DNA from 3 places in the Aeribacillus sp. FSL M8-0235 genome. Region 3 is predicted to be linked to each of the others. Evidence: predicted binding sites of a transcription regulator. Region 3 holds the regulator's gene; each other region holds the start of a gene.
The links. The regulator Rex, encoded in region 3, represses fermentation and respiration genes when NADH is low (regulators of the CRP and FNR family bind a similar motif). The targets are predictions, from matches to a motif close to TTGTGAAATATTTCACAA.
Positions count from the first base shown of each region.

Region 1: the regulator Rex is predicted to act here: its motif matches at 3,254-3,271, upstream of NSQ71_RS17410 (AtpZ/AtpI family protein).
Region 2: the regulator Rex is predicted to act here: its motif matches at 2,633-2,650, upstream of NSQ71_RS17665 (cytochrome c oxidase subunit 2A).

Region 1 is NZ_JBBOBW010000001.1:3,581,722-3,592,467, forward strand. Features, by position in the region: gene atpA (F0F1 ATP synthase subunit alpha) at 1-204, opposite strand, end outside; gene NSQ71_RS17385 (F0F1 ATP synthase subunit delta) at 220-759, opposite strand; gene atpF (F0F1 ATP synthase subunit B) at 756-1,220, opposite strand; gene atpE (F0F1 ATP synthase subunit C) at 1,502-1,714, opposite strand; gene atpB (F0F1 ATP synthase subunit A) at 1,784-2,494, opposite strand; gene NSQ71_RS17405 (ATP synthase subunit I) at 2,501-2,884, opposite strand; gene NSQ71_RS17410 (AtpZ/AtpI family protein) at 2,887-3,114, opposite strand; gene NSQ71_RS17415 (S8 family serine peptidase) at 3,298-5,544, opposite strand; gene upp (uracil phosphoribosyltransferase) at 5,821-6,450, opposite strand; gene glyA (serine hydroxymethyltransferase) at 6,640-7,881, opposite strand; gene NSQ71_RS17430 (TIGR01440 family protein) at 8,385-8,933, opposite strand; gene rpiB (ribose 5-phosphate isomerase B) at 8,946-9,392, opposite strand; gene NSQ71_RS17440 (methyl-accepting chemotaxis protein) at 9,409-10,704, opposite strand; gene NSQ71_RS17445 (low molecular weight protein arginine phosphatase) at 10,721-10,746, opposite strand, start outside.
Region 2 is NZ_JBBOBW010000001.1:3,627,822-3,638,567, reverse strand. Features, by position in the region: gene NSQ71_RS17680 (YwdI family protein) at 1-167, shown strand, start outside; gene NSQ71_RS17675 (IS110 family transposase) at 389-1,618, opposite strand; gene NSQ71_RS17670 (DUF423 domain-containing protein) at 2,051-2,422, shown strand; gene NSQ71_RS17665 (cytochrome c oxidase subunit 2A) at 2,709-2,864, shown strand; gene NSQ71_RS17660 (cytochrome c oxidase subunit II) at 2,880-3,353, shown strand; gene NSQ71_RS17655 (b(o/a)3-type cytochrome-c oxidase subunit 1) at 3,350-4,990, shown strand; gene gerQ (spore coat protein GerQ) at 5,374-5,817, opposite strand; gene NSQ71_RS17645 (cell wall hydrolase) at 5,828-6,205, opposite strand; gene NSQ71_RS17640 (alpha/beta fold hydrolase) at 6,508-7,266, shown strand; gene NSQ71_RS17635 (hypothetical protein) at 7,282-7,416, opposite strand; gene hemQ (hydrogen peroxide-dependent heme synthase) at 7,617-8,384, opposite strand; gene pta (phosphate acetyltransferase) at 8,610-9,584, shown strand; gene NSQ71_RS17620 (YwhD family protein) at 9,661-10,167, opposite strand; gene NSQ71_RS17615 (site-2 protease family protein) at 10,183-10,746, opposite strand, start outside.
Region 3 is NZ_JBBOBW010000001.1:385,946-396,691, reverse strand. Features, by position in the region: gene NSQ71_RS02095 (DUF2975 domain-containing protein) at 278-760, shown strand; gene NSQ71_RS02090 (helix-turn-helix domain-containing protein) at 771-992, shown strand; gene NSQ71_RS02085 (DUF817 domain-containing protein) at 1,379-2,164, shown strand; gene groL (chaperonin GroEL) at 2,633-4,255, opposite strand; gene groES (co-chaperone GroES) at 4,309-4,593, opposite strand; gene NSQ71_RS02070 (CPBP family intramembrane glutamic endopeptidase) at 4,842-5,573, shown strand; gene NSQ71_RS02065 (YdiK family protein) at 5,578-5,781, shown strand; gene tatC (twin-arginine translocase subunit TatC) at 5,874-6,620, opposite strand; gene NSQ71_RS02055 (twin-arginine translocase TatA/TatE family subunit) at 6,643-6,816, opposite strand; gene NSQ71_RS02050 (redox-sensing transcriptional repressor Rex) at 6,831-7,472, opposite strand; gene NSQ71_RS02045 (ABC-F family ATP-binding cassette domain-containing protein) at 7,784-9,706, shown strand; gene tsaD (tRNA (adenosine(37)-N6)-threonylcarbamoyltransferase complex transferase subunit TsaD) at 9,981-10,746, opposite strand, start outside.

The sequences.
Region 1 (10,746 bases), 3.2 Mb from region 3:
TTCTTCAAGGTTTTGGGCTAATCCCATAACGCCGTTTGAAAATTCGACAAGCTCACCGGCCATGACATTGTCGAGGCCATGAGCACGTGCGATCCCGTCACCTACTTGAATAACTGTGCCGACATCGCTAACTTCTATTTCAGACTGATAGTTTTCAATTTGCTTTTTTATCAGTGCACTAATTTCTTCAGCTTTGATGCTCATGAGTTTCACCCCTATCTACGAACTTTTCGCTAAATTCCGCCCGATGCGTTCGAGCTTACTCTTGATGCTACCGTCAAAAATACGATTGCCGATTTGAAGTTTCAGTCCGCCAATTAAGTTCTGATCAATGATGTTTGTGATCTTAAGCGATTTTTTTCCGACCTTTTGCGCAAATACTTCTGAAAGAGCCTGCTTTTCTTCATCCTTCAACGGACGGACGGAGTAAACCGTTGCTTCTGCTGTTTGCTGTTCTTCATTTGCAAGCTCCACAAAGTTATCTACAAGTTCAGGAACTAAGCGGATGCGATGGCGATCGATAAGCAGAAGAAGAGTATTGATAATTTCAGCACTCAATGAAGAAAACGCTTCATTGACCAATGATTTTTTATTTTCGAGCAACACCTTCGGATGCTCTAAAATTTGCAGCAATTTTTGATTTTCAATAAACACCTGCTTTACAATCCGCAATTCTTCTTCAAACTGCTTCACTTGATTTTTTTCCTTTGCAATTTGAAAAAGAGCTGACGCATAGCGCTTTGCCACTCCGCCAATCATAACTGTTCTCCTACCTCTTTAATATAATCATTGATCAGCTTCTCTTGCTCAGCCTCATTCAATTCTTTTTCAATCACTTTAGAAGCAATAAGAACGGATAATGATGCCACTTGATTACGCAATTCAGCAACGGCTTGCTCTTTTTCGTGTTCGATTTCTTTCTTGGCTGCTTCTTTCAGTCTTTCTGCCTCCGCACGAGCCGCTTGGATGATATCTTCTTTTTGCTGTTCGCCGAGTTTTTTCGCATTTTCAACAAGCTCCTGTGCTTCGATGCGGGCTTGCTTTAATAGCTCACGCTGCTCTTCGGCAAGCTTTTTGGCTTCCGCATGCTTTTCTTCCGCAGCGTTTATTTCATTTGCAATAAATTCTTCCCTCTGTTTCATAATGCCCATAAGCGGACCAAAAGCATATTTTTTGAGCAATGCTAACAAAACTAAAAATACAACGAGCTGAACGAGCATATCTCCTGCTGCGAAGCCTCCAGCTCCGAGGGCAAATTCAACTGTTAACACGGCTTCGTTTCACTCCCTTCAAAACTTCCATTCTCCAACTACCGGCTATATTGGGACTCTTTTACCATTCACAACATAAAGGAATGGCGAAGATGCTTAAAAAACTTCGCCATTTCCTCTTTTTCACTTGCTGTCCTTTCGATTCGGACTTCACGCAAATTGATTGCATGCACTTCTAAAAAGCCTTTTTCCAACACCAATCTGGGCAAGGCTCTTTTGAAATTTTTGAATTATGCACCAAAAGCCATAAATGCAATAACAACCGCGATAATCGGAATCGCCTCAACCAACGCAACCCCGATAAACATAGTTGTTTGAAGCATACCGCGCGCCTCAGGTTGACGTGCAATACCTTCTACTGTACGAGATACGATAAGTCCGTTACCAATACCAGCACCAAGTGCCGCTAAACCAATTGCAATTGCAGCTGCTAATAAATTCATGAATAAAGTCCTCCTTTATTTGTTTAAAGATAATTTTTTACACAAACATAATGATGAAGTCATTTATTTTTAATGGTCATGGCTAACTTTATGCGCCATATAAACCATTGTCAACATTGTAAAGATAAAAGCTTGGATTGCACCTACAAAAATACTGAATGCCTGCCACGCCATCATCGGAATAATTGCCCCGAGGAAGCCAAATGCTCCGCTAGTAGCCAAGCTGACAAGCAGACCTAGCAAAATTTCCCCAGCATAGATGTTACCGTAAAGACGAAGACCAAGCGTCAACGTGTTTGCAAACTCTTCAATAATTTTAAGCGGGAACAAAAACGGCAGTGGCTTGAAAAAGTCGCTTCCATAGGCGGAAAAGCCCTTTAATTTAATCCCGTAATAATGCGATAAACCGACGACTAAAATGGCCAGTGTCAGCGTTATAGTAGGATCAGCCGTAGGCGATTTCCACCAAAGTTCATGGTCAACAACGATAGCGAATGGTAGACCAAGCATATTGGAAACAAAAATGTACATGATGAGCGTCATTCCTAATGTAAGGAATCGGCCGCCTGTCTGCCAGTCCATCGTGCTGTTAATAATGTTTTTCACAAAATCCATGACCCATTCCAAAAAGTTTTGCATGCCCGTTGGCTTCATTGCCAAAGAGCGGGTCGACAATACGGCGATGATAAATACAATTGCGCTAGAAACAAGTATCATCAAAATATTGGACAAATTAAATTCAAGCCCTAATAATTTTACTATCGGCGCTTCGTGACCCAACAAAATTCACCTCTCTTCCCAAGCTTGTCCGCAAATGTATAGAATAGAATCTATCATAATGACAATATATATTGTCATTAAACCAATAACCACGCTAATTAAATGGAAATGTTCAGGGAATTTGAGTGCGATTAATACCGCCAATCCTGCGGCTGCCATCCTTGAAACCGTTCCAAGCGAACGTGCTGTACGGCCTTCTTCAATTGCTTGCTGTATTTGCTTTGATTTACGCACTAGTATCCATAAATTATAGAGGCTAAAGCTTGTACCAAGGGCAAGACCGAGGAAAATATCTTGATAAGGAGTAAACCCCCATGCTAACACATAGATGGCAAGCAAAAACAGCAAATATTTTTTGCTGCGCACAAACAATTTTTCAATACGATCCATAGTTACCGTTCATTCTCCTGAAAAAAATGTTGGACTAATCTCAGCATCGCAACTATTCCCGCAGCCAGTCCAATTAGAAGACCAATGATCAAAAAAACGGGTTCTGTATGCAACTGTCGATCAAGCCATCTTCCTGCAAAAATGCCAACGAGCACTGATCCTGCCAAATAGGAAAGAATGGCGGTCATTAAAGCGTATGCTCGGAGCGGATGGTGCTCTTTTTGCCGCATTGGGTATGTCCTCACAATATAAAATTACCTTATTTTTTATTATATCAAAAGGCTGTTGAAAACCTTATCATCCCACCCCGTTTAGCATACAATAGGCACCATTCAATGTCAATCTGTTTCACTTCAAAAGTTGAGCTATTTGTTAATAATATCACAATTTGTTCACAAATATTTTTGCTGTTTCTATTGACTTTTTAATATTTTTTTATCTAAAATGATTGTCGTTTCATAGCTGCTTTCTTCCCCGTCTTTTTTTGCAAAAATGAGCGCTTTGTAAACGCCGTTTGGAATGTCCTTAAATTGCCCGGAAATATCTCTTTTCAACAAACCTCCCGGGATATTTCTTTGCCAGTCTAAAAACCCTTTGAATGTTAAAGTATCCGGATCATACAAGGCAATCCCGAATTCATCCGCCCCTTGCGGCAAATAAAGTTCATAATGGTACATATTCCCTTGATCGGCAAGACCAAATTCAAATCCCATGATTTTTGGATAACTCTGTTCGCCAACAACGAATAAATATGGAAGGCGGATTGTCTGGCTGCCGCCCGTCACAAGAAGAGTCCCGTCATACAATCCTTCCCTCAATGATTTCGGTGCAACATCAATCGAGACGGATACTTCTCTTTTCCCGTTAGCAGGAACCTTTACGGAAAGAGGGAGCTGCCATTGAACCCCTTTTTGATAATGCGGTTTCGAAAAAACAAACGTTTTTTCTTGATCGGAGAGATTTTCAAGAGTTAACGTGATCTCTTTCTTTTTCCTGCCGATATTTTTGTGAAATTGACCGAATGATAGAGATGCCGGATAAATGAGAGCTCTTGTCTGAACAGCTGATAAAATATCGATTCTTCCCGCCCCCTGCTCAAACACCTTGTACAGCCTTCCATTTTGATTATAAAGCGGTTTAGCAGTATTCATCATAGCTGCTTTTATTTGTTCCGGTAACCAATCTGGATGCTTTTGTTTGATCAGTGCCGCTGCGCCTGCTATATGCGGAGCAGCCATGCTTGTTCCTTGAAGAGCCATATACCCTTTAGGTATTGTGCTGTCAATTGCTACACCAGGCGCGACAAGATCGGGCTTCACTTCCCATGTGACTGTTACCGGTCCTTTTGATGAAAAGGGTGCGAGGCGATCTTTTTCTATCTGAATGGTTGTTTTGATGAACGATTTTTCATTCAATTGTTTCAGCAGCCATTCGCCATCTTCCTTTGAGATGGAGACAACAGGAAAGTCCAATTTTTCTTCTAAATTGCCGGTAAATCTCCCTTTCATGTTGTTGCAAATAATCAACGCTTGGGCTCCGGCTGATTTTGCATTTTTCGCTTTTTCGGCAAACGTGATCTCCCCGCGCTTCACCAAGGCTATTTTTCCTTTAACAGAAGGTTTAAAGTCTTTTTTCTCCCCTAAGCCTGCATATTCTATCCGTCCTCTAATTGTTGTCCAAGGGGCAGAATTGAACAAAGATTCAGCTGGTATTTTCTTTTGAAATCCTGAAAGGGTTAAATACTTTACGTCAAGCGGCGGTGTCGATGCGCCGACGGAAATTGCTTTGCTTGCAGTGCCAGGCGAACCGACGGTCCAAATGTTAGGTCCAGAGTTTCCGCTTGATACAACTGCAGTTATCCCCTCTTCAACGGCTCGGTTTAACGCCAGGCTTGTCGGATAATCCGGGCCGTTCACATCATTGCCAAGGGAAAGATTTACGATATCTACCTGATCCTCAATCGATTTTTCAATCGCTGCAATAACTTGGTCTGTCGTCCCGTATCCATGAGGGCCAAGCGCTCTATAGGCAATGATGGAGGCATCCGGAGCAACCCCTTTCAATTTTCCATTTGCGGCTATAATTCCTGCTACGTGAGTGCCGTGAATTGTCCTCGAATTGTCTTTCGCGACTGTTTCCATTGGGTCTTTGTCTTGATCTACAAAATCAAATCCGCCTTGATAATTTTTTTGTAAATCTCGGTGGTTGTAGTCGATCCCCGTATCTATAACAGCTACTTTCACTCCTTTTCCCGTCAATCTTTCATCCTTCGCGTCAAAATAGCCGCGTGCATCGATGCCGCCTATAAAAGGAACACTTTCTTCAACCGTTGCTTGAAAAGTCGTTACAGGCTCTGCATGTTCAATGTAAGGCTCTTTTACTAGCTGATCTAGGTCTCTTTTTTTCCCTTTTACGGAAAATCCGGTAAACGTTTTTTTATATTCCCAGCAAATGTTTATTTCCGGATATTTTTTTTGAATCAACTCTTTTATTTTTGAAAGGTTCTGATCTGACAAAACAATGATCATTGTGACTTGTTCATCAGCATTCTCTTCAGGGATTTGTGGATGTTCGGGGAAGGTCTTTGCAAAAGCAGTTATATCAAAAACGTGGAAAATGAAGACAAAAAGCAAACAAATTCGCACTGAAGGGTTTCCCATTTCTATCACCTCAGCACTTATTGTTCGCTATGAACATCAGTTTATTGCATGAAAAAAGTCGTTTTAAGGGAAAAGTGAGAAATTGATGGAGCTGTTTAATAAGTCGTTTTTACGGCTTATTGACGCCTATTAATGTTTCAGAAACGTTGATATATCGATGTTTATGATTTTGTGTTTTCAAATGGGGATTTGACTTTCTGGACAGCTCCTTATATTAATGAATTTTTCATACTATACAAAAAAGAAAGAGAGGGCACTTCACTTCGCCCTCTCCTGTTATTTTGTACCAAATAAACGGTCTCCTGCATCTCCTAAACCTGGTACGATATAGCCATGGTCGTTTAATTTCTCATCAAGTGCGGCAATGTAAATATCGACATCTGGATGAGCTTCTTCCATTGCTTTTACCCCTTCAGGAGCAGCTACTAGACACATGAAACGGATATTTTTTGCACCGCGTTTTTTTAGACACTCTATTGCTTCAACTGCTGAACCGCCGGTAGCCAGCATTGGGTCAACAACGATGAAATCCCGCTCTTCCACATCAGAAGGAAGTTTTACATAGTATTCTACAGGCTTTAATGTTTTCGGATCCCGATATAACCCGATATGGCCGACTTTTGCGGCAGGAATCAGTTTCAAAATGCCGTCAACCATTCCTAGCCCCGCACGCAAAATGGGAATAACCCCAAGTTTTTTTCCTGACAAGATTTTTGTTTTCGCTACTCCTACCGGGGTTTCTACTTCCACTTCCTCCAGCGGAAGATCTCGTGTTATCTCAAACGCCATTAATGTAGCAATCTCATCCACAAGCTCTCGAAATTCTTTTGTTCCGGTTTTTTTATCGCGAATATAGGATAGCTTATGCTGAATTAACGGGTGATCAAATACAAACACTTTGCCCAAGTTTCACATCTCCTTTTCTTTTGCCTCAATAGATTTTACAGAAAAAATTTTTGAGTTTCAACATTTTCACCAACCTTTTTCGACAACATTCCAAACGATGAAATCCATTTTAAATAGTTTTAAGAGGCAGAAAATTAAAATAAAAAAAAGAGCGTCCGAAGCATGTGGCTTCGAACACTCAATATTTCCTCAATAATTTGGGTAGAGCGGGAATTTTTCTGTTAAAGCTTGCACCCGTTTTCTCGCTTCTTCCAATTTAACTTCGTCTTGATGGAATTTCAATGCAAATGCAATAATCGATCCGATTTCATCCATTTCTTCCAAACCAAAACCGCGGCTTGTGACAGCTGCCGTTCCAATACGGATTCCGCTTGTAACAAAAGGTGATTCAGGATCGAATGGAATCGCGTTTTTATTCACAGTAATGCCGATTTCGTCCAAAACATGTTCAGCAACTTTTCCTGTTAATTGCAGGTTGCGGACATCAACTAAAATCAAATGGTTATCTGTTCCTCCAGATACTAAAGTCAGTCCTTCTTCTTTTAATTTTTCTGCCAGCCGCTTCGCATTGTTGATAATGTTTTGCGCATATGTTTTAAATTCTTCTTGTAAAACTTCTCCCAATGCTACCGCTTTTGCTGCAATAACATGCATTAACGGACCGCCTTGAATGCCTGGGAAAATGATTTTATCAATTTGTTTTGCAAATTCTTCTTTGCATAAAATCATTCCGCCTCTTGGACCGCGAAGTGTTTTATGCGTCGTAGTTGTTACAAAATGGGAGTACGGCACAGGATTTTGATGAAGACCTGCAGCAACAAGGCCGGCAATATGAGCCATGTCAACCATTAAGTAAGCTCCCACTTCATCAGCGATTTCCCGAAACTTTTTAAAATCAATTTCACGAGGATAAGCGCTGGCACCAGCAACAATGATTTTCGGTTTATGCTCAAGAGCTTTAGCTCGAACATCATCATAATCGATAAGATGAGTGTTAGGATCAACACCGTATTCAACAAAATTAAATTGCATTCCGCTGAAGTTTACCGGACTTCCATGCGTTAAATGGCCGCCGTGAGACAAATTCATTCCGAGAACAGTGTCCCCATGATTTAAGACAGCATAGTAAACAGCCATATTGGCTTGAGAACCGGAATGCGGCTGAACGTTTGCATGCTCAGCTCCAAAAATTTTTTTCGCCCGTTCGCGAGCTAAATCTTCCGCAACGTCAACATATTCGCATCCTCCATAGTAGCGACGTCCCGGATAACCTTCTGCATATTTATTTGTTAATACAGAACCTTGGGCCTCCATTACCGCTTCACTGACAAAATTTTCTGACGCAATCAATTCGATTTTCGTACGCTGGCGCTTTAATTCGTTCTGTATCGCTTCATATACTTCAGGATCCTGTTGTTGAATATATTTCATGAAATGTTCCCCCTCTAGTCTTTCATCGATTGAACGGCACAGGCGAGCGACAAAATCGTCATGCCGATCTACTTATTAATCAGAATAACCGTATTGATCATCCTTTGGCAACCCTTTTCTTTTATGTAAGCGTATTCTTCCCAAACTTTTTTTTGGCATGAATAGTTTTTAATTCGGAATTTCTTAAAACCTCGATTCTGCCTGTATACTTAAACTATCAGTTTGTAAAATGAATCATGTCTTGTACAACTCGACCAACGGAGCTTCTATACCTAGCTCAATGCACAGAGTCGTCAAGCAGGAAATGATCGGCAACCTGTATTTTCACTAAACAAAATCGCATCAAAGTTTGATACGACTTTTGCTTACAATTTCTAAAGATGGAGGGGCCCCGATACTTCAAAGAAATGATGTGCATGTTTTTTTTCGTTCCGCTCCACTTCTTTTATAAAAAATAGCAGCACAAACCATGACGTAAGTTCGCACTGCTAATATTCGAATGTTTATTTTGTATAAACTGCCCGCGCACCGCCGATAAGCTTCGGCCGGCTAAAAGCTAAGTTTACATGGGCTTGTCCGACTTGCTTGACCGAACTTCTAACAGGGACAGCAACATGCTTTAAATGCATGCCAATAAGTGTATCTCCGATGTCAATGCCTGCATCTGCCTTAATAAATTCAACAACAACCGGATCCCTCATATGCTCATAAGCAAACGCTGCCATGGAACCGCCTGCTTTCGGGATTGGGATGACAGAAACGATTTCGTAATTGCGCTTTTCTGCTGTTTCCCGTTCAACGACAAGAGCGCGATTCAAATGCTCGCAGCATTGAAAAGCGAGCTCTACACCTGTTTCTTTTTGAAATTCCGATAATGCAGAAAATATCATTTCGGCAACATCCGTATTTCCGGCAGTGCCGATTTTTTCTCCGATTACTTCGCTCGTTGAGCACCCTATGACAATCAGCTGCCCTTTTTGAATTGGTGCTTTTTCTTTAAAATCGGCCAGCACTGTTAAAAGCTGTTCCCGGTATTCTTGCAATTCCGGCATTCGATCATCACCTTATAAATGGGTTTCTTCATATTTTGAAATTTTTTCTATTCTATTCGCATGCCTGCCTCCCACATATTCAGTTGTTAGCCACGTTTTCACAATTTCGCGGGCAAGTCCCGGCCCGATGACACGTTCACCCATTGCAAGCATGTTGCTGTCGTTATGCTCCCGGGTTGCTTTTGCGCTAAACACATCATGTACAAGGGCGCAGCGAATACCTTTTACTTTATTGGCCGCTATTGACATTCCGATCCCTGTTCCGCAAATTAAAATACCGCGGTCAAATTCGCCTTTCGCGACTCGTTCAGCTGCCGGCAATGCGTAATCAGGATAATCAACTGATGTCCCACAGTCGCAGCCAATATCTTCGTATTCGATATTCATCTCGTCAAGCAATTTTTTGATTTCTTCACGTATGTTGACCCCTCCGTGATCTGAGGCAATTATGACTTTCACTAGATGCTCCTCCTTTTTATTTTTCATAAGTAAATCGATCGATTACTTTCTTTAGCTGCTGAGCGCTTGCTTCAAGCTCTCTCGTTAATTGATTAATGTTAGAAATATTATCAGCTTGTTCTTGTACAGATGAGGCCACTTCCTGTGCACCAGCAGATGTCTCTTCGGCAATCGCTGCCACTTCTTCGGATTGCGCTCCTGTTTGTTGAATGCTTTTTTGCTGTTCGTCCATCAGCTCGCTGATCACCTTAACCGCTTCGGCAACATGCAAAATCGATTTCGACATCTCGACAAGAATTTTCTCTGTTTCTTTCCCTCTTTGCGCTTCTTGTCGAGCTGTTTTCACTTGATCTCCAATCTGTTCAACAACATTGCTTACTTCTTTTTGAATGTTAGAGATCAGCTCGGAAATTCCTTGAACAGCTTTGGCGCTTTGGTCAGCAAGCTTTCGAACTTCTTCCGCAACGACAGCAAACCCTCTGCCGTGTTCACCTGCTCTTGCCGCTTCAATTGACGCGTTCAGCGCCAGCAGGTTTGTTTGATCGGCAATATCGCCGACAAGGGATACAATAGTCTCCACCTTTTTGGCATTTTCTTCAAGACGCTGTACCGCCAAAATAGATTGCTCGTTTTTTTCGGCCAACGATTGAATCCCTTTAATTAAAGATTGAAATATCTTTTTGCTTTGGTCAAGTGATTGAACCATTTCATTAGCCATTTTTTCGGATACTTTTGCTTTTTCTTTTACCTGACTAGCAAGCTCTACCGTATCTTCCACCGCTTCTGCTGTTTCCTGAATAGCAGCCGCCGATTGGTCGGCTCCTGTTGAAATTTCCTTAATCGTATATGAAATGCTTTCAGCTTGTCTTGTTGCCTGTTCTGTTGCAGCATGTATTTGTTTCACCTGCTCATTTGTTTGCTCAAAATTTATTTCAATGTTTTTCACCATATGTCTTAAATTGGAAAGCATTTCATTAAAGGCTCTGCTTAAGGACCGAATTTCATCATCTGATTTGATGTCAGGAACATTTACGGAAATATCGCCATCGGCCGCTATAAGAGCAGCCTTTTCAAGCCGCTTTAGCGGAGAAATAAGAAATCCAGCTGCAATAGCTGTTAAAATCCCTGACCATATGATTCCAAGAGTCAGCGTCAAAATGGTAAAAGATGTTCGGTCAATATATTGTTTCACATACTCGTATACAACATAAATGAAAAATCCGCTTGTTGAATATGTAATAAGAGCAACAATCGTAATAAAGATGACGATTTTTAAACGGATGCTGAATTTGTATCGATTCTTGTTTTTCACAGAGTCCACCTGCCTGCTAATTTGTTTCTAATTTTGAAATAA
Region 2 (10,746 bases), 3.2 Mb from region 3:
AGGAAAATTATGATTTTTCAGCTATTCAAGAGCCAAAAAGCGAAAGTGAAATAACTCCATTAGAGCTGGAAAAAATGATCGGAAATGCAAACAGCAAAACGCTGACAATGAAAGAACGTTTGTTGGTCGAAGACGATGCAAATGGAGAATCTATTTTTGATTTCTAAACAAAATCTTGTCATCTGTAAAATCTTCATTTAAAAAAAACGGACGATAAGGTAAGATGAAGGGAAAAAGTCCTGCGGTAATATGTCAAGGTGAAAAATCATAGAAATTGGAAATTCCCTTGTCCGATGATCCGAAAAAAGGCAATACTGAAGAAACCCAGTATTGGTACATGTAATAAACTGGGTCTAAAGGTTGATATTGGTATACCAGATCGATCCTCTTATCGATCTTCCCCCTTTCTTGGCGTGTAGATTTGACCGTTGCGTAGCAGCGCATCGATCACACGCACGAGTTTTCTAGCGGTGAGGACGAGGGCTCGTTTATGTTGGTGTTTGGGCACTTCCTCATACTTCTTCCGGTAGTACGCACGAAACGTCGCATCATGCCGTTGCACCGAGTTGGCAGCCTCCACTAGGTAGTAACGGAGATAGCGATTGCCGGAACGAATGAGGGAGGTGTCCTCGGCTTGAAAACGGCCCGATTGGTGCTTGGACCATGTCAAGCCGGCATATTTTGCCAAGGCGGCCTGGTTGTGAAACCGCTCGATTTGCCCGATTTCGGCCAGGATGCCTGCGGTATAAACCGGTCCGATGCCTGGGATGGTTTGCAGTGTGTTCGGAATGCCTTCAAGATGGCGGGTAATGGCTTTATCGAGCTCTTTGAGCTGCGATTGCAGGCTGCGGATTGATTGAATCGACAGCCCTAACAGCAAGTCGATGGAATCCTCGACACACTTGGACAACCGATACGACGAACGGGCCGCCTTTTGAATCGACTTGGCGATGCATTCCGGATCGGCAAAGCGATTGCGCCCTTTTTGGCGCAGGAAGTCGGCCAACTGCTTGACATCCATTTGGCAGATGTCATCGAGGCTCCACGACTCAAGCAGCAGTTCGAGAATGGCATGTCCGAAGATCGAACTGTCCACCTCTTGGGTAAAGGAACTGCATTTGTAAAACAAGTGCTGGAGAAAATACTGTTTCTCACGGGTTAACTGGTGGACGAGATGATATCGCATGCGTGTCAGTCGCTGAAGCGCGAGAAACTGCTCCTTGAGGACAGCCGTCATCTTCAGACGGCCGAAGCGAAGCCGATCCGCAATGATCCAAGCATCGATGTCATCCGTTTTCTCCAAGTCGACATAGGCTTCTTTAAACTTGCGAATGAGCTTTGGATTGATCGTAAACACCTTGACGTTCCAAGCCTGCAAGGCCTCCTGCTGGTGGAAAAACATAGCTGGATGCCAACTGTAGACCGAGGTGGCTTCCATCCCGATCAGAATTTCGGTTGGCTTTCGCTTGTTAGCCCACAGGAGGATTTGATCCCGAAGGAAGGTGGCGCCCAGAAGATGATTATCCACTTTGAAGCGTGCGCACGTATTTCCTTCATGATCCATAATGCAGGTGGCTAAGTCGCGTGAGCTCACGTCGATCCCGACGTAGAGTTTCATGAGATCACCTCCTATTGTTGTAGGATCGAGGGGTAGGACTCTTCGGGATGCCCCCGGATCGCGCCTGTTGACCAGTCACCCTCGCATATGAGAACTCACGTTGGACCATGGGCTGCCCTGGAAGCTGCTCCTTCCAGCATGGGGAAAACCAACGGGAACAGCCTGCGGGTTAGACGTCCAAACAGGGGCCGAGGAGACAGACTTTACAAGTAGTCAAAGCTACAGGAGTGAGAAGAGTATCCCCGATGATCCTAAGACCATTATCCAGGAACATTGCGAAAAGTCCAACCCCGGTACGCTCAACCCTTTGTGGGAGGGGCGCGCCCCTCCCACAAAGGCAACCACCCAAGATATGCGATTGTCAAGGAGCGTATCGGACTGGAAATTCGATAAAAAAACTTTCTGAAACTTAGTATACGAGGGGTGAAGATGATGAAAATATTTTTCATTCTTGGAGCCGTCGGTGCTTTTTTGTCTGTAGCTTTAGGAGCATTCGGCGCCCATGGTTTGGAAGGGAAAATTCCGCAAAAATATTTGGAGACATGGCAAACAGGTGTACAATATCAAATGTTCCATTCGATAGGCCTTTTTGTCACGGCTCTGTTTTTGCAGCAGCATCCGCAGGCAGGCTATGCAAATTGGGCCGGGTGGCTGATGCTCATCGGTATTCTCCTGTTTTCCGGAAGCCTGTATATATTAAGTGTGACGCAGATCAAAGTGTTAGGTGCAATTACGCCGCTTGGAGGCATTTCATTTTTAATTGCATGGGTTCTTCTTGCTGTTGCTGCAGTTAAATATATGTAAATATAAACGTCTGTCTACTATATCGGGACAGGCGTTTTTTTGTGCAAAGAAATGAAAGGGTGACCTTCTTAACCGATTCAAAGGTCATAGCCAGAGCTTTATCCAAAAATGTGTCCCGTTCATTTTGGCTCCTAGCTTCCTAATGATAGAAGATTCAGTGTGAATGCAATGTTTTTTTGTTCAACATACTGTCAAAAAGTACTATGGAAAATGTGATTTTTTTCACAGATTGACTAACGTAAGCTAAACTACAATTTTTTTAAAAGAAGAAAAGGTGGTGTTATGGGTGGCAAAAGAATTCATCTCCGATAAAAAAGAGCAGGAAATTGCTCAAAAGAAAGAATATTCGTTATTTGGCACTTTTTTATCCGTTCTTATGCTGGCTCTTTTTTTAATACTTTCTTGGTTTGGAGTTTACTACTTATTTATTCAACGATTATAAAGGAGGGGGATCATCTTGCATTTGCACAGACTTGAAAAGGTTTGGCTATTAATAGGTATAGGTACGCTTGTGATGTTTTTAACAATCGTGGGCATCAGTGCATTTGCACAAGGTCATCATCCGCCGAGTGATCTGACCACATTGGATCCGCAAAAAGTAGACACGACAGAGCCGTTTAATCAACCAGGCTTAAAGAAAATTGGAGACAACGAATACGAACTTGTTATAGTTTCTCAAGCTTTTGCCTTTATGCCGAATGACATAAAAATACCGGAGGGAGCAAAAGTTCATATTATCGTGACAAGCAAAGATGTTGTTCATGGCCTTGAAATCGTTGGCACAAATGTAAACATGATGGTGACCCCGGGACATGTGAATTCGCTTACACATACATTTCATAAACCCGGCAGCTATTTAATAATTTGCAACGAATATTGCGGTACGGGGCACCAAATGATGAGCACGAAAATTGAGGTGACAAAAGCATGAAAAATACAGCGCTTCACCCAAACGATGGAAAGCTGGCGCTCGCCCATATTGCAGTTGGTTATATTGCATTGTTTTTAGGAGCGATTGCCGGGTTATTGCAGGCTTTTGTTAGAAGCGGAACGCTTGAGCTTCCGGCAGGGATCGGATATTATCAGCTTTTGACTGCTCATGGCGTTTTGTTGGCACTTGTTTTTACAACATTTTTTATCATTGGTTTTTTATATGCTTCCATGAGTCGGACGACAGGTGATTTAACTCCGTTTGCCAAAAAGTCGGCTTGGATCGGCTTTTGGCTTATGACGATTGGAACAGCGATTACAACGGTTATGATCTTATTAAATAAAGCGACCGTTCTATACACTTTTTATGCACCACTTAAAGCATCGCCATGGTTTTATATCGGTCTGACGCTTGTTGTAGTCGGCAGCTGGGTAAGCGGAGCTGGCATGTTTAGCCAATACGCTGTCTGGAAAAAGAAAAATGAAGGAAAGCCGTCTCCTCTATTAAGCTTTATGGCAGTTGCCACAATGATTTTATGGATCATAGCAACATTGGGCGTAGCAGTAACGGTATTATTCCAGTTTATTCCTTGGTCCTTCGGGTTAGTCGATAAAATCAATGTGCTGTTAAGCAGAACACTTTTTTGGTATTTCGGCCATCCATTAGTGTATTTCTGGTTATTGCCTGCCTATATGTGCTGGTACGTCATCATTCCAAAAATAATAGGCGGGAAAATTTTCAGCGATTCGCTTGCAAGACTGGCGTTTGTACTGTTTGTTCTTTTTTCCATCCCAGTCGGCTTCCATCATCAAATACTAGAGTCTGGGATCACTCCGTTTTGGAAGTTTTTGCAAATTGTGTTGACGTTTATGGTCATTGTTCCATCTTTAATGACAGCTTTCGCTTTGTTTGCAACATTTGAAATAAGCGGAAGAGAAAAAGGGGCCAGCGGACTGTTTGGCTGGGTGAAAAAGCTTCCGTGGACAGATGTTCGCTTTTTTGCACCGTTTATGGGAATGCTCGTTTTTATTCCTGGCGGAGCAGGCGGAATCATTAATGCAAGTAACCAAATGAACCAAGTCGTTCATAACACTTTATGGGTAACAGGACATTTCCATTTAACAGTGGCCACCACTGTAGCGTTGACGTTTTTTGGTATTTCCTATTGGTTGGTTCCTCATTTAACAGGCAGAACGTTAACACCGCGATTAAATAAATTAGGGATCATTCAAACCGTTTTCTGGTGCATCGGTATGTTCCTAATGTCAGGAGCCATGCATACAGTTGGTCTGTTTGGAGCTCCTCGGCGGACCGCTTATACAACATATGGAGACCATCCGCAGGCGTTGGAATGGATGTCTTATCAAACTATCATGGCGGTTGGCGGAGCCATCTTATTCGTTGCCATTTTGATGATTCTTTATATTGTTATAAATTTGGCAGTGGCTGCTCCAAAAGGAACGGAAGAATTTCCAGTTGGTGAAGTTCATGAAGATGCGGAAAAAACGCCATTGCTTCTAGAAAATTGGAAAATTTGGATCGGTCTGTCTGTTGTGCTAATTGTAATCGCTTATACAGTACCGGTCATCGATATCATTGAAAATGCACCAAGTTCACCGGGATTTAAATTCTGGTAGAAGAAACTGGGCGTGGAATTTTCACGCCCGGTTTTTTTTATTGCTATGGATGCGGAAAATGCCCTAGATGAAATGGGGGAGGTAATCGGAAATTTTTTCTGAATCTCGATTATACGTTTTAAGTCGAAGGGAAAAAAAGCTTTATTGGCCGTTTTTGAAATTTAAGTGCTTTTATTTATATAAGTAAGATCGAAATGAAAATAAAAGCTCATAGAAAAGCTGAATAACCTTGCTTCATTAAAGAAGCAAGGCTGCTTAGACTTCTGTCCTGCTTAGACTTCTGTCTATTTGACAAGGAAGCTAGACAAGGGCAGGGCGCTGTTCAAGAAATTATAAAGCGTCTTGCAGCATTCCTACCGGCCTCTCTCTGTCTAGCGTTTTTCTTATCTTGGTGGATAAGAAGCGAGACTTTGAGGGGATGTATATACGATTTCCTCATCGAAAGTGACGTAATTCAAAAAAACCATCAGCAATAAATATCGCCTTCCTGTTTGCGGGTCGCTTAAAATGAGATGATCTCTTCCGGCAGCTTCAATGACGCCGCGAAATACTTTCGCCGGCCATTCAGGATTGTTTTCAAAGGTCATGTATACGGTGGCCAATTTCCCTTTATTTAAGCGCAAAATGTTTTCGACATAGGATTCTTCAAGCGGAAGCATTCCGGGTACAGCTTGACCGCTGGTGCCGCTTGGTTGAGCTGAGGGAGGGGCGCCGATAACAGACCCGCTGGGCGCGTAAAATCCGTACGGATAGGTTGGCTGTACAGGAGTAACTGCAGGAACTGGATACCCCTGCTGCTGCCGTTGGTTCTGTTTTTTGTTGCTCATGTTCAACCTCCTAAAATCTGTATACGCTTGGGCAAGCAGATTGTGCAGGAAAATAAAAACAATGGGATTTATATCGTCCTGAGTTATATTGGTTATACCATGTAGCAGGGCAATCGCCATATGGCTTAAAAAACCACAAAGCAGTTTCTGCAGGACTGTAGCGGTTTCCTTTCAAAACTTTTCTTGCTAAGTCTATTTCATTTTGCCTTGCAGCCTGATAAAAATATCCTTTCTGTGTGGCTTCGAAGCCTCCGGGGCTTTGAAACACCATACTGCGAACGGTGCGTATATCCTTAAAGTCTAAACAATCTGCAAGGACACGGTTGACACCGACATTGCCTACAAGAAGCATGCCTAAATCTCCGTCTCCTTCTGCTTCAGCTCTCATCAATCTGGCCAATAGCTTTACATCTTCTTCAGTATGTGGGAATTACAGCCATTTTTTCACCTGCCTTTTTCTTTAAAAAGACATTGCCTAAATAGTAATCTTTCATTCCAATGTATGACGATGAAACCTTTTTTATGACATTCGGAAAAATTCCCATTCCGACATCTTTGTTCTGTATAAAAGAAAAAAAGAAGCTTATAAAGTATGAGGGGCTGTCTAATAAGTCGATTTTCCGGCTTATAGACGCCCCTTTAATGTTTTAGAAACACTGATATATCAATGCTTATGATGTTTTATTTTCAGTGGATTTTGACTGGACAGCCCCATATTTTGAGAAGTGGCATATATGTATTCATCCATGGCGCTTGGCATGGTGCATGGTGTTGGGAAAAGTCACCCCATTGCTTGAAAAAGCCGGACACACCGTTTATGCAATTGATTTACCCGGACACGGTTCAGATCAAACACCAATTTCACAAGTTTCGCTAAAGAGCTACACTGACAAAGTATGTTCCATTTTGGATGATGCTGAAGAACCAGTTTACCTTGTCGGCCATAGTATGGGAGGTATCGTTATCTCGCAGAGTGCAGAATACAGACCAGAAAAAGTTAAGGCGCTCATTTTTGTAACCGCTTTCCTCTTGAGGGATGGAGAAGCTATGACAGATATAATTCCTACTGATATAGAAGCTCAAGTCGCACCTAATATGATTTTATTTGAAAAAGAAGGTTATGCTACCTTGAGAGAGGACAGCTTAAAGCATGTTTTTTATGGGTGCTGTGACGACGCTGATGTAGAAAAAGCGAAATCACTTCTAAGTCCTCAAGCACTAAATGTCCTTTCAACGAAATTAAGTCTTACAGAGGAAAGATTCGGCAGTGTTCCAAAATACTATATTGAATGTCTGCGCGACAACGCCATTACCATCCAGTGTCAACGGGCAATGTATTCAGCTAATCCATGTGAGCATGTATACACATTGGATACAGACCATTCGCCATTTTATTCAAAGCCAAATGAGTTAGCATCGATATTGCAATCAATTCATGAGAACCATTAAATAGGACTAGAAAATTCATTTGCCGCAAAGAGCAAATAAGAAGAGAAGAACTCCATTTAGAGTATCTGGAGGCGTGGCGGCATGGTATGAAACTTGCCTTTCAAGGTCGGCTGCGCCTGCGCATGACAAGCTGTCTCGCCATTCTTCCATTAAAGCTGGTACTCCACGTTTTTTCTTCAAATCTCCCCGTACTTTTATTTTGTTGCACGTAAGAAAGAGATAAATCGTGATTTATTACACTTCCTGTATAGTATGACATTTTTTCTTGCACATTAAGCATGCAGCTAGATTGCTTGCTTACTATTGGTAGGTCTTCAGCAGAAAAAACCAGTACTGAAAGCAGTACTGGTTTATACATGTAAAAATGCTGCAATTTTTTCAGGATGTAAAATGTTTCCGACAAAGAAGGAGCCAAATTCGCCGTATCTGGCGCTTACTTCATCAAAACGCATTTCATATACGAGCTTTTTAAACTGCAAAACATCATCAGAGAAGAGCGTGACGCCCCATTCCCAGTCATCAAATCCGACAGAACCGGTAATAATTTGTTTTACTTTATCTCCGTACTTGCGGCCGATAAGTCCGTGGCTTCTCATGAGGCTCCGGCGCTCTTCCATCGGCAGCATATACCAATTGTCATTGCCTTGACGGCGTTTATCCATCGGATAGAAGCAAACATATTTTGATTTCGGCAAAATAGGATATAGTCTAGATCGGATATATGGATTTTGATACGGATCTTCATCATTTCCGCCGCCTACGTAGCTGCTCAATTCCACAACGGAAACATATGAATAGGCAGGGCTTGTATATTCAGCCAGTTTTGTTTTATTAAATTCCGTTTCAATTTCATTCAATTCTTCCATCGTTGGCCGGAGAATCATGATCATCAAATCTGCTTTTTGTCCAACGATCGTATATAAAGCGTGGCTGCCTTGTTGGTCTTTTTCCACTGCACTCCATTTTTCTAACAAATTCAGAAATTCATGAATAGCTTCCTGGCGTTCATCGCTAGATAAAGTTTTCCAAGCGCTCCAATCGATCGAGCGGAAATCGTGCAAACAATACCAACCATCGAGCGTTTCAACGGCTTCATTTGAACGAACTTCTTCACTCATTTTCGTCACCTCTCATATTGGCTATGTACAAGTTTACTATACCACAGTTTAGGGGAGAATATCCGGGTAAAACAGTATGACAATTATGTGACAGAAAAAAGTGCTGTTGAAAGCGCTATGATGAAATTTTTCATTTTAAATTTAAGAGCAGGTGGGGTATGCTAAAAGTGAATGGAACAATTCATGTTAAAAGAATGTTTTAAGATTAAGGAGGCTGACTTTGTTTTGGCAGACATTTTTGCAGCATTGAAAAATAAAATATCGGGAAAAAATATTAAAATTGTTTTTCCTGAAGGATTGGATGAGCGAATTTTAACAGCAGTTTCCCGATTAACAGAGGAAAATTTGTTACAGCCCATTTTAATTGGGGATGAAACAGAAATTGAAGAAAAAGCAAAGAGTTTAAATATTTCTGTTGCAGGTGCAAAAATATATAATCCTGCCAATTACAGTGGAATAGAAGAGCTTGTTCAAAGCTTTGTTGAACGCCGTAATGGAAAGGTGACAGAAGAAGAAGCACGGAAGCTTCTTTTGGATGAAAATTATTTTGGCACGATACTTGTTTATAAAGGGGAAGCGGACGGGCTTGTGAGCGGTGCGGCACATTCAACCGCAGATACAGTGCGGCCGGCTCTTCAAATCATTAAAACGAAACAAAACGTGAAAAAAACATCAGGCGTATTCGTCATGGTTCGTGGTGAGGAAAAATATATATTTGCTGATTGCGCGATCAACATCGCTCCAACCAGTCAGGAGTTAGCAGAGATCGCTATTGAAAGCGCGAAAACGGCAAAAATGTTTGATATCGACCCTCGCGTTGCTATGCTCAGCTTCTCGACAAAAGGTTCAGCAACATCCCAGGAAACAGAAAAAGTGGCAAAAGCAGTTGAATTGGCAAAAGAAATGGCTCCGGACTTAATATTGGACGGAGAGTTTCAATTTGATGCAGCTTTCGTGCCGTCTGTTGCGGAAAAGAAAGCACCGGGATCTGTAATTAAAGGCGATGCCAATGTATTTATATTCCCGAGCCTTGAAGCTGGAAACATCGGCTATAAAATTGCACAGAGACTTGGAAACTTTGAAGCGATCGGACCGATTCTCCAAGGATTGAATGCTCCAGTGAACGATCTATCTCGCGGCTGCAACGCTGAAGATGTATATAAATTAGCGATAATCACAGCCCTTCAGGCGCTTGCATAAACAAAAAGCAGGGAATTTTCCATCAAAAATTCCCTGCTTTTCACATTTTTTGCTGAATCAACAACACCTTCCGCTTCTAAACAGAAAGGCTTTGCTTTAATTCATCGCTTGAGCGCTCCCACATGCCTTCATCATGGTTTCGAAGAAAATCGGAAAGAACTTTTTTCGAGCTTTCATCCATGTGGTCGACAATGATGTTCCGTTTTAGCGATTTATCCATGCGGTTTACGTGTTCAGGCAATGATTTATAACCTCGTCTTGCCTCGCGATCAACAGTCATATAACAGGCAGCAACCCCGGCATAATATGGCCCATCTTCTTTTCTGTCAATTGTTACCCATACAAGCCAATACGGTTTTCCGTTCGGAACGTCTTCTTTCACATGAGTAAATTTAATGCCGCGTTCTACCTGGCTTCTTGCATGCATTGCGCCGATATCTACAAATGCCGTTTTTTCCTCGATGTCAATGAAGACAGGGGAAACATTTTCCAGGCTAAGGGTGCCTGCTCCAAAGCCGCGATGGCCGTCAGTTGGATCGTTTTTAATAATTTGGAACTCGACCTTTTTCTTTTTTTCTGTCATGTAAACATCCCTCCTTTAAAAGAACGGTTGTAAAACGAAATGAAAAAGAGTGATAACGGCTCGGCTTCCCCAATTAAATATCGGATGAATAATATATTGATCCAAAGGGGTGATAACAATAATTAAAAAAATAAGCACTCCGTAATTTTCATATTGAGTAAGCTTGGCGCGGATGTCCGGCGGGGCTAAATCTTCAATGATGCGATAACCGTCAAGCGGCGGAAACGGCAATAAATTAAAGATAAACAACATAATATTTAATGATATAAGAATATTAAAAAATTGTTCAACCATTCTGGCTCCATCATAAGATAAGCCAGCAAATAATCCAAACGAAAAGAAAAAGTTCAGCAGCAAAAAAGCGAGAAAGGCAATGAATAAATTGCTCAATGGACCAGCTACAGATACTAATACCCCGGATAAGCGGGGATTTTTAAAATAGAAACGATTCACCGGAACGGGTTTTGCCCAACCAAACCCTGCCAAAAATATTAAAAGAGTACCGATCGGATCTAAATGGGAGATCGGATTAAGGGTCAGCCTCCCTTGATTTTTCGCTGTCGGATCTCCGAACTTATA
Region 3 (10,746 bases):
AGTTTTTATAAATTTACTTAATTCCGATAACTAAACTATCCCGTGCAGCTTCATGTATTTAAATTAACGTTACAGGTTAGTTGAACAAGTTGTAAATTGAATAGTTTAAGTTATAGAGTATTTCTTTGAAATGAGGAATGCTTTTTATTTTTGTCTAAAATTAAAAGGATATTTCTATAAAACAATAAAAATATAATAAAATTAAATAATAATTTATTGTAAAACGATAAAATGCGTATTAAAATCAAATTAACAATAAATAAGTGAGGTTGTTTTTATGAAACAAGGATCAACATTGTTTTTAAAAATAGCTGTTTTTATTATCGGAACTCCAGTTCTTGCTTTATGTATATTTGGGTTGCCTATGTTAGCTAAAGAAGCAGCAGAAAGTGATTCGGAGTTCGCTTATGTACTATATGGCTTATTAATAGTTATGTATGTATCGGCGGTACCATTTTTCTTTGCTCTGTATCAAGCTTTTAAACTTTTAAGTTATATTGACAAGAACAAAGCTTTCTCGGAATTATCTGTAAAGGCTTTAAAGAATATAAAATACTGTGCAATCATAATCAGTTTATTGTATGTGCCAGGTTTGCCATTCTTCTATATCGCTGCGAAATTAGAAGACGCCCCAGGTATCATGCTAATCGGATTGGGCGTTATTTTTGCTTCAACGATTATTGCAGTCTTTGCAGCTCTTCTTCAAAAGCTTTTAAAAGCTGCCATTGATATAAAATCAGAAAATGATTTAACGATCTGAGGTGAATAACTTGGCAATTATAATCAATATTGATGTAATGCTGGCTAAAAGGAAAATGAGCGTTACAGAGCTTTCGGAGAGGGTTGGAATAACGATGGCTAACCTTTCTATATTGAAAAATGGAAAGGCAAAAGCGATTCGATTATCAACTTTAGATGCGATTTGTAAGGCTTTAGAATGTCAGCCTGGAGATATTTTAGAATACAGAAGTGACGAAGACACCCAAGGATAATAAAGCGTGATATTTTACAGGTTGTTATTGTTGACATTTTTTATAAGTACTAATTCTTTCAAAAATGGTGGCAGTAGGAGGGTTAACATTTCATTTTTTCGTTGGCAATCTCCTATTCCACCATGATATTCTGAGTTTCTATCATTGCTGTAATAATATCCAGTATCAAATGAATCAAATTTATAAGGGGAGTTACTCATGAGTTTAACCATTCATAATGTTTTGGAATAAAAAGGAATTAGATGATATAAATCTTCTTTAAACAGCCTTTTAAAATAAAAGAAATTATTCGGTGGTGAACCTATGTACATAACCCTAAATCTATTTAGCTACTATACTAAGCAGGGCTTACATATATTCAGAAAAAACCTTTGGAGGCACAGATCATGAGAGCCCTAAAACAACTCGTTCGTTTTGGTTGGGAGCAGGCTCTATCATGTTTGTTTCCTGTCGTTATTTTTGCCTCTTTGGCTTTCACAAAAATCATGCCACTTCCCTTCCTGCCACGGTATGACTGGCTGCTCATCATCTGCCTTCTGATGCAGTGGTGGATGGTGCGTTCTGGGCTTGAAACACGGGATGAACTAAAGGTTATCACATTGTTCCATCTTATTGGACTTGCTCTTGAACTTTTCAAGGTACATATGGGCTCATGGTCTTATCCAGAGGAAGGATATTTCAAAATTTTTGGAGTGCCTTTGTATAGTGGATTCATGTACGCAAGTGTAGCGAGTTATCTTTGCCAGGCGTGGAGGAGGCTTAAGGTTGAACTGGTTAATTGGCCACCATTTTTGGTAGTTGTACCTCTTGCAGCTTCGATTTATTTGAATTTTTTCACCCACCATTATTGGATTGACGTTCGTTGGTGGTTAACTGGAATTGTAATGATCGTTTTTTGGCAATCATGGGTCGCATTCGAGGTTGATGGAACTCGTTACCGTATGCCACTCGTACTTTCTTTTGTGCTCATCGGATTTTTTATATGGATAGCCGAAAATATCGCAACGTTCTTTGGAGCTTGGGAATATCCAAACCAAACCGATGCATGGAGCCTCGTTCATCTAGGAAAGGTAAGTTCGTGGTTCTTATTAGTGATTGTTAGCTTTCTTATAGTAGCGACGTTAAAGCAGGTTAAGGGAAAAATTGTTTCACCCAAGAAGGATAAGGTTTAAAGAGGCGTTTGATAATCATTTAAAGGAACGAGATAGAGGTTCTTTTTAGGCTATACCCACTAATGAAAGCTCACGTGTTATTCAGTTATCGGGCGCCTTTTTGGAGTCACGATAAAAGAGGCTGTCCAAAAGGTCAGGGTAACTGATTTTTTGGACAACCCCGTGGAGGAAACAGTCCCTCTCTATTCCAAATCCATTTCAGCGATCCCCTATCTATCTTACATTACACAAAATTGTTGACGGTACCTAGTCAGTAAATATTGTCCCTATTAATTATCATTTCTCTACATCGTTATTCTATTAAAAAGAAAATAATGTTGCGCCATTAATAATAAAGAAGCTCCCCAAAAGCCCAGTGAAACTTATGAGAAGCTTTATAAAAATTTGTGATTTTTTCGTGGTCAAAATGTGGTCAAAAAAATAAGGAACACCAGGAAACCCTGGTGTTCCAAGATTTTTGAGCAATTATTACATCATTCCGCCCATGTCAGGCATGCCTGGGTTGCCGTTGCCTTTGTTTTCTTCTGGTTTGTCAGCAACAACTGCTTCAGTTGTTAAGAACATAGCGGCAACGGATGCTGCGTTTTGAAGAGCAGAACGAGTTACTTTTGTTGGGTCAACGATACCAGCTTCGATCATGTTCACCCATTCGCCTGTAGCAGCGTTAAAGCCGATTCCAACTTCTTCTTTTTTCAAGCGTTCAACGATAACAGAGCCTTCTAAACCAGCGTTGTGAGCGATTTGGCGAACTGGCTCTTCTAAAGCGCGAAGAACGATGTTTACACCAGTTTGAACGTCGCCTTCTGCTTCAATTTCAGCAACTTTTTTGTAAACGTTAACTAGAGCTGTACCACCACCGGAGACAATTCCTTCTTCCACTGCTGCACGAGTGGAGTTAAGAGCGTCTTCGATGCGAAGTTTACGTTCTTTCAATTCTGTTTCAGTAGCGGCACCAACTTTGATAACTGCTACGCCGCCAGCTAATTTTGCTAAGCGCTCTTGAAGTTTTTCTTTATCAAATTCAGAAGTTGTTTCTTCCAATTGAGCTTTAATTTGATTTACGCGAGCTGCAATTTTGTCGCTTGCGCCTGCGCCTTCAACAATTGTAGTTGTTTCTTTCGTTACAACAACTTTTGCAGCGCGGCCTAATTGAGAAATAGTAGCGCTCTTAAGATCTAAACCTAAATCTTCTGTAATAACTTCACCATCTGTTAAAATGGCGATATCTTCTAACATTGCTTTGCGGCGGTCACCGAATCCAGGAGCTTTTACAGCTACAGCATTAAATGTACCGCGAAGTTTGTTCACAACTAATGTTGCTAAAGCTTCGCCTTCAACATCTTCAGCAATGATTAATAAAGGTTTGCCTTGTTGTACAACTTGCTCAAGAACTGGCAAGATTTCTTGGATGTTAGAGATTTTCTTGTCAGTAATTAAAATGTATGGATTTTCAAGAACAGCTTCCATTTTATCAGAATCTGTTACCATGTATGGAGAAGCATATCCGCGGTCAAACTGCATTCCTTCTACAACGTCAAGCTCAGTAGTGAAACCTTTAGATTCTTCAATAGTGATAACGCCATCGTTACCAACACGTTCCATTGCTTCAGCAATTAATTTACCTACTTCATCATCCGCAGCAGAAATAGCAGCAACTTGAGCAATTGATTCTTTTCCTTCAATTGGTTTAGAAATTGCTTTTAATTCTTCAACAGCTGTAGCAACTGCTTTTTCAATTCCTTTACGTACACCCATTGGGTTTGCGCCAGCTGTTACGTTTTTAAGTCCTTCGCGGATCATTGCTTGAGCTAAAACTGTTGCAGTAGTTGTACCGTCCCCAGCAACATCGTTTGTTTTGCTAGCAACTTCTGCAACTAATTTTGCACCCATGTTTTCAAATGGATCTTCTAATTCAATTTCTTTTGCAATCGTAACGCCATCGTTTGTAATTAACGGAGAACCGAATTTTTTCTCAAGAACAACGTTACGGCCTTTTGGTCCTAAAGTAACTTTAACCGCATCTGCTAATTTATCCACACCACGCAGCATTGCACGACGTGCTTCTTCACTGAATTTAATTTCTTTTGCCATGTTGCGAAAACCTCCTCAAAATTTAAATTGTCTATGATATTGGGCTGTCTCTATTAGCCGATCACAGCCAAAATGTCGCTTTCACGCAAAATTAAGTATTCTTTGCCGTCATATTTTACTTCTGTGCCGGCGTATTTTGAGAAGATAATGCGATCGCCAACAGCAACTTCAACTGCAACACGTTCACCGCTGTCTAATACACGACCAGTACCAACTGCTACTACTTTACCTTCTTGAGGTTTTTCTTTAGCTGTGTCAGGCAATACGATGCCGCTTGCTGTTTTTTCTTCTGTTTCAACAAGTTCAATTACAACGCGATCACCTAATGGCTTTAACAAGGGAAACAACCTCCTCAAATATCTTTTGAGATTTTCAAAATTTATTCCTTATTCATTATTAGCACTCATTGCTATCGAGTGCTAACACCAATTATTATATTAAAGAAACCTCCTCTATTTTTCAAGTCTCTTTTAAAAAAATTTTAACATCCACCATTAAGTGCTTACCTTGTCAAAATTGTTTTTCTTTCTTTAAAACATTGTGTGTTAAAATAGTCATATGAATCTTTTATAAAGGAGAACTATTCGTGAAAAAGCAATATTGGTGGATCATCATTACGTACATCATTATGCAGCTCTCATCCTATATTGGAGTTCCCCTTTTTTATGAACTGGGTGTTGGCGTCGATGAAAATCTCAATGCAGGACTTTTTCAAGCGCAAGCATATTGGTCGATTACAAGTTTTACTGCTGCGTTTGTCATTATTTTATTTCTCCTTCGTCATGAACGAAAAAATAATGTCCGGATTGAAAAAGCTTCTTTCGGCGAATCTGCCATATGGGCTGTTTTCGGAGTTTTTTTAGCTTTTTTCATTCAAACAATCGTTGGCAATATTGAAATATATGTACTTAAAGTTAATCCGATGTCGGAAAATACTCAAGTCATTATGGATTTAATTGAAGCAACGCCTTATTTGATTATTGTCACATCAATAATAGGACCGATTCTTGAAGAAATTATCTTCCGAAAAATTATTTTCGGGGTGATTTATCAAAAAACGAATTTTTGGATCGGCGCGCTTGTCAGCTCGCTATTGTTCGGCATCGTGCATGGGGAGCCTGAACTTTTATTGCGTTATACAGCAATGGGGTTTACGTTCGCTTTTTTATATTATAAAACAAAACGCATATTAGTCCCTATTTTTGCCCATACAATGATGAATACAATCGTAGTCATCATTCAAACAATTTATCATGATGAGATTGAAAACATGATGAAGCAAATGGAACAAATACAAATCATTATTGGAGGCAGCTAAGATTATGAATTTTCATCCCGTTTCCATGGGACTCTTCTATTTTATCATGGGAGTTCTATTTACATATTTAGCAATTCATCATGCTGAAAATGGTATGTGGACAGCTACAAATATGATTTTAATGATTTTAGCCACGTTTGATTTTGCTGTTTCCATCCGCATGTTCACTTTCTCATATAAAATTCGGAAAGCAAAAAACAACCGATGAGGTGTAATGATATTATCCCTCTTGTGTAGACAGTAGGAAAAAAGCCTATACTGTCTTCACAAGAGGGATATGTTTATAACAGCCCATCGGTTTTACTTTTGATCTGATTCTTTTATTTGAGAAGACTGTGCTTTTTTGTAAGCAAATCTTGAAACAATGATACTTATTTCATACAAAATGAATAGCGGAATCGTGACCATTAAATGCGACACAATTTCAGGCGGCGTAATAATCGCTGCGATAACAAGCAATACAAAATACGCATATTTTCTAACCTTTGCCAAAAACGCCGGATTGATGATCCCGAGTCTTGTTAAAAACATAATGACAACGGGAAGCTGAAACAACAGTCCGAAAGGCAATGTTAACTGCAGCAGGAAACGAAAGTATTCATTTATTCCTATCATTTGTTGAATGTTTAAATCATTGGAAAGCCGCCCCATAAAATCGATGACAAAAGGAAACAAAATAAAATAAGAGAAGCTTATACCTAAAAGAAATAAAGCAACCGACAACGGTATATAGCTTAATGTGACCCGCCTTTCTTTTTCATACAGTCCTGGGCTGATAAACGCCCAAAGCTGGTACAATAAAACAGGGAAAGTTAGAATTAAAGCAATAATAAATGTAATCTGCATATAAACGATCAATGGATCTGCAGGACGAAAAGCATTTAAGGCGAATTGCTTTGCTTCATCAGTTTGCTGTAAAAAAACAATAATTGGCTTCGCTATGAAAAAGCCAGTAATCATAGCAACGAAAAAGAAAACGACTACAATAATCAGCCGTTTTCTAAGCTCCGCTATATGCTCCAACACGGACATTTTTTTTTCGCTCATCATTATTCATCCATTCTTCTTGCTATTCATTTTTCTTGTTTTCTTCATCATCGTCTGCTAAGCCCTTCGTGGCACTTTTAAACTCCTTTAATGATTCTCCTATAGCTTTTCCAAGCTCAGGAAGTTTTTTCGGCCCGAAAACAAGCAGAGCTGCAAATACAATCAACAGCAAGCTTCCAATTCCAATTGTTGGCATTTAATATCGCTCCTTCAATCTTCATTCGAATAATGTTTTAAAAAATATGCAAGAGCCTGAAGTTCAACAGATAGATCGATATGATGAATCCGAATTTTATCCGGAACATTTAAGCGAGCCGGCGTAAAATTTAAAATGCCTTTTATGCCTTTTTCCACTAACCGATCCGTTATTCCTTGAGCGGCAGTTGCCGGGACCGTTAATATCGCAACAGGCACATCATCAGGCAATTCACTTTCTAGCTGATCCAAATGATAAATTGGAACTCCACCAATTTTCATTCCTACTTTTCGTTTATTAATGTCAAATGCAATAACAATTTGTGTGTTGTTATTTTTTGTAAAATTGTAATTTAAAAAAGCTGTTCCCAAATTTCCGACTCCAATGAGGGCAACTTTGGTCAACTCATCTTGGTCAAGCGTCTTTCTAAAAAATGATAACAAATAATTGACATTATATCCATAACCTTTTTTGCCCAGCGCTCCGAAATATGAAAAGTCCCTTCTAATTGTCGCAGAATCTACTTTTACTGCTTCACTCAGTTCTTGAGAGGAAACACGTTGTTTTCCCGAGGCATGTAAATTTTGCAAAAACCGATAATATAGAGGTAATCTTTTTGCAGTTGCTTGCGGTATCTTAGATTGATCTTGATTCAATGCTCATCCCTCGCAATCCAAAACAACCTGACTAATTTTGTTTTTAACTATGTTTTCTAGCAAGCGGCTGCTCGCCTGTATGAAACAATATCAGACTGATAACGCTTCCATCCTGATCTTCTTCTCCGTCTACATTTCTTTTTATTTGTTTTTTCTCCAAACTCTCCTTATATAAAAACTATACACTATTTTTTTATTCGTGTCTTTTGAACGATTGTTACAATTTCTTGTCCTTTTGTTCATCAGGTCAGTTGCCTGCAGTCAAATATATAGGCTACACTTATTCTAGCAAAGATTGAGGTGAACTATGGATGATTTTATTGCAGTTAAACAAAATCACAAAATATTATGGTGCTGACCTTATTTTATCGAATATTAAGCTGGAAATCCAAACAGGAGATAAAATCGCCGTTGTAGGCCGCAATGGAGCCGGAAAATCAACATTATTGAAAATCATTGCCGGTGAAATGCCCTTTGATTCTGGTGAAATTGTGAAGCCAAAAGATTTAACAATCGGCTATCTGGCACAAAACACAGGATTAGAATCAACTAAGTCGATATGGGATGAAATGCTAACCGTTTTTGAAGAGCTGCGGAACATCGAAGCTGAGCTGCGAAATATTGAACAAAAAATGGCAGCTATCTCCTCAGCTGGAGATTCTCATGCTTTGCAAAGCTTAATGAAGGAATATGATTCACTCCAACATTTATATAAAGAAAATGGCGGATATCAATATGAGGCGGATATCCGTTCTGTGCTGCATGGATTAGGGTTTGCTGATTACGACTATTCAACTAAAATTTCGGTTTTGAGCGGAGGACAAAAAACCCGGTTAGCACTCGGAAAGCTCCTGTTGAAAAAACCGGATCTGCTCATACTCGACGAGCCGACAAACCATCTCGACATGGAAACATTAAACTGGCTCGAACAATATTTACAGCATTATAATGGAGCGGTTCTAATTGTTTCCCATGACCGGTACTTTTTAGATCGCGTTGTCAACACTGTTTATGAAATATCACGAACAGTTTGTACGAAGTATGTTGGGAATTACAGCGCTTATTTAAAACAAAAAGCGGAAGCGTACGAAAGGGAATTAAAACAATTTGAAAAACAGCAAGAAGAAATCGCGCGGATGAAAGATTTTATTCAACGAAACTTAGCAAGAGCATCGACAACGAAACGTGCGCAAAGCAGAAGGAAAATGCTTGAGAAAATGGAAATACTGGACAGGCCCGCTGGGGACGAGAAGTCAGCCAGCTTTTCCTTCGAAATCGAAAAGCAAAGCGGCAATGACGTGTTAAAAGCCATTGATTTGTCCCTTTCCTACGATCAAAAAACTCCGATCGTGAAAAATATTAACTTTTCGATCAACAGGAAGGACTCAATTGCCTTAATAGGGCCAAACGGAGTTGGAAAATCTACCTTATTAAAAACGATCATCAACCGCTTAAAGCCGCTGAGCGGAAAAATTCAGTTTGGATCTAATGTCCAAATCGGATATTATGACCAGGAACAAGCGGATTTGTCTTCATCTAAACGGGTTTTAGATGAATTGTGGGATGACTATCCCGAAAAAACAGAAAAAGAAATCCGAACGGTTTTAGGGAATTTCCTTTTTTCAGGAGATGAAGTGCTGAAAACCGTCTCGTCTTTAAGCGGAGGAGAAAAAGCTCGGCTCGCTTTAGCGAAATTAATGCTAAAAAAAGCTAACTTTCTCATCATGGATGAACCTACGAATCATCTGGATCTCGACAGCAAAGAAGTATTGGAAAACGCTCTGATAAATTTTCCTGGAACAATCTTGTTTGTTTCGCACGATCGTTATTTTATCAACAAAATCGCGACCAAAATTTTTGAATTATCCACAGAAGGCATTGCCGAATATATCGGGGACTATGATTATTACATTGCAAAAAAAGCGGAGATGATCGAGCTTGAACAGTTGAAAGAACCAACTATCGAAACCAAAGAGCAAAAACAAGGAAAATTATCTTATGAACAAGAAAAAATATTGAAAAAAAAGGAACGGCAAAGACAGCGCCGCATTGAAGAACTTGAAAACAAAATAGCAGAAATTGAAGAAGCGATCGCTGAAAACAATGAAATGCTTTGCGATCCAAATATATACCAAGATCATGAAAAAGCTCAAAAACTTCATGATCAAAATGTCATGTTAACGGAACAACTAGATCAGCTGATAGAGGAATGGGAATCACTTCTTTCTGAATAACCGGCTCATGCCGGTTTTTTATTTATTTTGTTTCCTTCAGCATGTTTCTCTCAAACAGTTATCCACATCATTAGTTCCTTATCTTATAATATTTGTCTTATTTGTTCACATTATCCACAACAAACCCCTTTAGTTATCCACATGTTTCACCTTGTTTTTTCTTCTTCTATTTCAATGTTTCGTCTTATTTATCCAAAATGAAGATTTTCTTTGTGGATAACCTGTGGTTAAAACAAAAAAATAGGGCCGCTGTTCATTCGACCCTATTTTGCCTCTATATATATGACGTTAATTCCAATCCAGGATGAGCATTCATACGATAATCACCGAAAATTCCTTTTTCATAAAGTACATCAGCGAAAGCTGCAATCATGGCCGCATTATCTGTGCATAAGGACAATGGTGGAATGACGAGGTCGATCCCTTTTTTCTTTTTGAATGCTTCCTCCATAGCAGTTCTTAATCCTTTATTCGCCGCTACTCCGCCTGATAAAAGAACTTGCTTAGCTTGATACTTCTCACTGGCACGAACAGTTTTTTCCACTAAAACTTCTACAACACTTTGCTGAAAACTTGCAGCCATATCTTTCGGATCTATCGTGATCCCTCTTTGCGCCGCGTTATGAAGAGTGTTAATCACCGCTGACTTCAGCCCGCTGAAACTAAAATGAAACGAGCCTTCTTCAAGCCATGCTCGCGGCAAATCAATGGAAGCAGTTCCTTCATGTGCTAGCCTGTCGATATGAGGCCCGCCCGGATAAGGCAGGTTTAATGTTCGCGCTACTTTATCATAAGCCTCTCCTGCTGCATCATCAAGTGTTTCCCCAATCACCTCAAAACAACCGTGCTCCTTCATATAGACAAGCTCTGTATGGCCGCCGGAAACAACTAATGCAATCAGCGGGAAAGAAAATTCTTTCACAAGACGGTTCGCATAAATGTGTCCTGCAATATGATGTACTCCGATTAGTGGAAGATCATACGCAAAAGCTAAAGCCTTTGCGGCATTGACTCCAATCAATAATGCACCAACCAGCCCC